Linked DNA regions of Acetivibrio cellulolyticus CD2. The protein of the gene in region 1 interacts with the protein of each later gene in a pairwise test. Links are inferred from orthologs where the notes say so. Each region holds a gene or a part of one and is shown on either strand. Other genes may lie near its edges.

What was found. The genes of interacting proteins can lie anywhere in the genome.
Region 2: the proteins of epsC (region 1) and cysK interact in binary tests that used the Escherichia coli proteins (3 or more experiments, as listed by UniProt). The link is inferred for Acetivibrio cellulolyticus CD2 from one-to-one orthologs.

The regions. Positions count from the first base shown.
Region 1 is NZ_JH556653.1:1,757,442-1,760,448, reverse strand. The notes cover bases 103-2,837. They hold epsC (serine O-acetyltransferase EpsC), read left to right. Parts: upstream 103-968; coding sequence 969-1,706; downstream 1,707-2,837. Other genes in these bases: cysS (cysteine--tRNA ligase), read left to right, coding at 1,693-2,837; ACECE_RS0209780 (4Fe-4S binding protein), read right to left, coding at 103-296. In the rest of the region: more of ACECE_RS0209780, read right to left, coding at 1-102; more of cysS, read left to right, coding at 2,838-3,007.
Region 2 is NZ_JH556651.1:67,000-69,884, reverse strand. It holds cysK (cysteine synthase A), read right to left. Parts: upstream 1,967-2,885; coding sequence 1,034-1,966; downstream 1-1,033. Other genes in the region: ACECE_RS0200255 (RrF2 family transcriptional regulator), read right to left, coding at 2,154-2,603; larE (ATP-dependent sacrificial sulfur transferase LarE), read left to right, coding at 83-886; ACECE_RS0200270 (homocysteine synthase), read left to right, coding at 1-76.

The DNA.
Region 1 (3,007 bases):
TTTGTAAATATCAGAGGCAAATTTTGAAATGCTCCAATAGGACAAATACAACCGGATGTATAAAAGCCAAGCAAAGCAATACTTATTCCTAATAAGGCATATCGTGCAAATTTTCTTTTGGAAGTTCTCTGAAGCAATAACGCTGCTATTAGCAGTATTAGCATACCAAGGAAATTTATACTTAAAAATTTGCTTATTATATTTACATCTCCTTCTATTGCAAAAGCGTATCTAAGGGGAACTGCTATGGAAAAAACTATTAATAGAAATATAATCACTTTTTTATAATCTGACATTTATTCACCTCTTCCAATCTTTGCTTATAATTATAAAATATTACTTATTACTATGTCCACAATTTCAACTTAAGCACTGAATATATTTTTATTATAATTTACTTCGATTTTTAAATATCCGCGAAATTAAGGCAAAAGTTCGGCAATTCCTCGTTGGTTCCAAACTATGAAAGCAGTAGATTGTTTAAGAGGTTGGAAAGTCTAAAAAATAACTGCTTATTGTATTTACTTTGATATCTGCATTTGGTAAAATGATATAAATATCTTAAAAGATGATGATTGAGTAGAGTAATTTGGCTACCCCATAAAGAGAGGAGATGTCAGCGGCTGAAAGCAGCTCCTGGGCAATGGACTGATGAAGTGCACTCATGAATTGGAAGGTTGAAAGCGTGTGTAAATGCGAAGGTAGACCTTCACGGAGACGCTCCGTTATGCAGCATAAGATGGTTTTTCCAATTAGAGTGGAACCGCGTTTAACCTCGCCTCTATATATTTTTATAGGCGGGGTTTTTTAGTTGAGTAATTTGCAGGTTTATTGTCTTAAAATAGAATAGCCTAAACCTTACTGAGACTTTACTTAGTGAAACATGCATATACTTTAATGTAGACTTTTAAAATATGACTTTGGGGGGAAATATAATCATAATCTTATCTAATTAGGGGGGGTTGAACATGTTTAAGCAAATGTTGGAAGATGCAAGATCAATAGCTCAAAGAGATCCGGCAGCAAAAAACTCATTCGAAGTAATTTTGCTGTATCCTGGGTTTCACGCAATTTGTTTCCACCGTTTGTCACATTGGTTCTATAAAAACGAAATGTTTTTTATTGCCCGTATGATTTCTCAGTTTGCAAGGTTTCTCACAGGAGTTGAAATTCACCCCGGTGCAGTAATTGGTAATGGCCTTTTTATAGACCACGGTATGGGGGTTGTCATAGGAGAGACTGCTGAAATAGGTGATAACTGTACTATATATCACAATGTTACACTTGGCGGTACAGGCAAGGATACCGGCAAAAGGCATCCTACAGTGGGGAATAATGTTTTGATAAGTACGGGTGCAAAGATACTTGGCCCATTCAAGGTTGGAGATAATTCAAGAATAGGTGCAAATGCAGTAGTGCTCAACGAAGTAGAACCTAACACTACAGTAGTTGGAGTTCCAGGAAGAGCGGTGAAAAGAGGAGATAAAAAAGTCAGCGCTTCTTTTGAACTCGATCAGGTACATATTCCGGACCCGGTTGCACAGGAGTTGTGCAAGATACTTTATAGGATTGAAAACCTGGAAAACCTTGTTACAAAAGAACATGGCATAGAGCTTGATGATGCAATAAAGCAAATGCCTAGAGATATATTCGAGAGAGAATGCCAAAAAAAAGTTAAGGAAGGCGATAGAGATGAAAATTTATAACACTTTGACAAGAAAGAAAGAAGAATTTGTACCCATTAATGAAAAAGAAGTCAGGATGTATTCCTGCGGACCTACTGTATACAACTACTTCCATATTGGAAATGCAAGGCCGTTTATTATATTTGATACAGTGAGAAGATATCTGGAGTATAGAGGATATGACGTGAAATTTGTACAGAACTTCACTGACATTGACGACAAGATGATAAAAAGGGCTAATGAGGAAGGAATTACTGTCAAGGATCTTGCAGACAGGTTTATAAAGGAATACTTTATTGATGCCAAAGGTCTCGGAATTGATGAGGCTACAGTTCATCCAAAGGCAACTGAGAATATTGATGCTATTATTGATCTGATAAAGAAGCTTGAGGAAAATGGGTTTGCATATAATGTAAATGGTGATGTATACTTCAGTATTGGAAAGTTTAAAGAGTACGGCAAGCTTTCTCATCACTCCTTAGAAGATTTGGCAATTGGCTCAAGCGTAAATGTGGATGAAAGAAAGCAGAATCCCATGGATTTTGCAGTATGGAAGGCACAAAAACCGGGTGAACCTGCATGGGATAGCCCATGGGGCAAAGGAAGGCCAGGTTGGCATATAGAGTGCTCAGCAATGGCTAATAAATACCTTGGAGAGACAATAGACATTCATAGCGGCGGACAGGATCTTATATTCCCTCACCACGAGAATGAGATTGCACAGAGTGAGGCTGCCAGCGGCAAACCTTTTGCAAAGTATTGGATGCACAATGGATTTATAAATGTAAATAATGAAAAGATGTCAAAATCCGCCGGAAACTTCTTTACCGTAAGGGATATTGTTGAGAAGTTTGATTATGAAGTAATCAGGTTTTTTATGCTGTCTGCACACTACAGAAGTCCGATAAACTTCAGTGCGGATCTTCTGGAACAAGCTCAAAACGGCCTTGAGAGGATATACAACTGCCTTGATAATTTGGTATACCTTGGCGAACATGCCCAGGCAAAAGAAATGTCAGATGAAGAGAAGTCGCTTCAAAGCAGACTTTTGGAGATAAAGGGCAAGTTTATTGAAGGTATGGATGATGACCTGAACACTGCAGATGCCATTGCAGCAATATTTGATATAGTAAAAGAGGTAAACTCCAATATCACTGCAAGCTCAAACTCTTCCAAGGAAATAATTGATTTTTCCCATTCATTGATAAGAGAACTGGGAGGAGTTTTGGGTATAGGCCAAAAGCAGAAGGAGAACAATCTTGACAGCGAGGTTGAAGCTCTTATCAGCCAGAGACAACAGGCCAGAAAGGAAAAGAACTGGA
Region 2 (2,885 bases), on another replicon or contig:
TTCAATCGGAATAGAAGATGTAGATGATTTGATATATGATTTAGACCAGGCATTGAAGAAATCAATAGGGGGTTAATTGTCTATGGATGCATCTGCCAAGCTTGAAAAGCTAAAAAAACATATAGAATCATTAGGAAGTGCTGTTGTTGCATTTTCAGGAGGAGTAGATTCATCCTTCCTTTTAAAAGTAGCTTTTGATGTTTTAGGAAATAATGTCCTTGCTGTAACTGCAAAATCAGCAACTTTCCCAGAAAGAGAATACAATGAAGCAGTTGAATTCATCAATAAATACGGTATAAGGCATTTGACAATTGCTTCAGAAGAGCTTGAATTAGAAGGCTTTGCACAAAACTCTACAAACAGATGTTATATATGCAAGCATGAACTTTTCAGCAAGATAAATGACATTGCCAAAAAGGAAAATTTAAAATATGTATTCGAAGGTTCAAATCATGATGATTTAAGTGATTTCAGACCAGGATTGAAGGCGGTTGAAGAGCTTTTGGTAGTAAGCCCTTTAAGGGAAGCAGAGCTTACAAAGGATGATATAAGATTCTTATCCAAGGAAATGGGTCTTAGCACTTGGGACAAACCATCCTTTGCATGTCTTTCTTCAAGATTTCCATATGGACAGACTATAACAAGAGAAAAGCTTCAAATGGTTGACAAAGCTGAACAGTTCCTAATTGATTTAGGATTTAGACAGGTTCGGGTAAGACATCATGGAGAACTGGCTAGAATTGAGTTGTCTCCCAACGAAATTGAGCAAGTATTTCGGAAGAATTTAGCTAATAATATCTATGCTTATTTCAAAGAACTTGGATTTACCTACACTTCTTTGGATTTGAAGGGTTATAGAACCGGAAGTATGAATGAAACTCTTTAGAACACTAAGAACCCATGAACCGCTTCGTCAGATATGGTTCATGGGTTTTCCTATAATCTTAGTCAAGTATCTATTAAAAAGCTGAAAATCAAATATAAAACATAAGTGGTAAATTGAATTGCCACTTCTTTTATTGTACTTATCTTGTCAATCCAGAAAAAGCTGTGTCGAAAGATACCTTTCTCCAGTATCAGGAAGTATAACAACTATGTTTTTACCTTTGTTTTCTGGCCTCTGTGCAATTTGTGTAGCTGCAAACACCGCAGCTCCAGATGATATTCCAACCAGAAGTCCTTCTGTGCTGGCTAGCTTTCTTGCTGTTTCAAAAGCATCTTCATTTTTTACTTTAAGTATTTCATCTACAATCTTTAAATTTAGAACATCCGGTACAAACCCTGCCCCTAAGCCCTGTAGCTTATGAGAACCCTTTTTCCCGCCTGACAAAACCGGAGAATCAAAAGGCTCTACTGCAACCACTTTTAATTCAGGCTTTCTCTGTTTTATAACTTCTCCTACACCTGTTATCGTACCACCTGTTCCAACACCTGCTACGAAAATATCCACAGTTCCATCGGTATCTCTCCATATCTCTTCAGCTGTTGTCCTTCTGTGAATTTCAGGGTTTGCAGGATTTTTAAACTGTTGAGGTATATAAGAATTTGGAGTCTGTGAGGCTAATTCTTCAGCCTTTTTGATTGCCCCTGCCATGCCTTCAGCACCCGGGGTAAGTACCAGTTCTGCACCCAATGCCTTTAGCAGATTTCTTCTTTCAACACTAAAAGTATCAGGAAGAGTAATAATAAGTTTGTAGCCTCTTGCAGCCGCAACAAATGCAAGTGCAATTCCTGTGTTTCCACTAGTAGGCTCAATTATAACCGTATCTTTGTTGATTAAGCCCTTATCTTCAGCGTCTTTTATCATTGCATAACCAATTCTATCTTTAACACTCGATGCTGGATTAAAGTATTCAAGCTTTGCTATTACCTTTGCTTCAAGACTATTTTCCTTGTTATAATTATTTAATTCCAATAATGGCGTATTACCAATAAGTTCAATGAGATTTTTTGCAATTTTGGACATTTCATCGCCTCCATCATAAATTATTCCTAGTTTTCTTATATGTTTTATATTATTTTAATCCTGCCATAAAAATATGTCAATACATTCATAAACACTGATGTTTTCTAGCTATTTCAATTAGTTAGCTGGCAACACCCATCTTTAAAAGACTTTTCCTATTTGTTTTATCATATTTAGTGCAAAAAAATTAAATGTAATACATTGTATCTTCAATTCCATTCATTTTCCAGTAGTTATCTACAAGATCCTCCAATGTGAGAGAATCCGCCAAATCGTTCAAAGATTCATTCATCTTATCCCATACACACATCCTAATACAACTCTGTATTCTCGATTCATTTTCCGTGGAATTTTCTGCATCCTCATCAATAACAGAAAGGGGACCTTCGAGAACTCTTAAAATCCGTCCAACCTTTATATCTGCCGGAGACTCCGACAATATATATCCTCCCTGCGCACCCTTAACACTTTTAACCAGCCCTGATTTTCTCAATACAGAAAAGACCTGTTCCAGATAATTCATTGAAATCCCTTGCCTTTCTGCAATACTGCATAGTGCAACGTGCTCTCCTTTTGCATGCACTGCAAGGTCAACCATTGCTCTGAGTCCATATCTTCCCTTAGTCGAGAATTTCATTTTATCCACCTCGCTTTCCCAACTAATCCTATATGTTTTATATTATAATATTTCAAAATAGTCTTGTCAATAAATTCTTAGATATAATATTCCAGATTTTTTATTTTTAAATACACATTTAGGAATAGCCCAAATATTACTTCGTATTTTTTACCTTTTGGTACTTCTATCATTTTACACATAAATAATCTATGCTGTCAAAAAAGTTATTTTTAGATTCCAGAAAAAATGCGATAATAAGAATCAGGTACATCAATGTCCAAATTCTTACTATCGCATTTT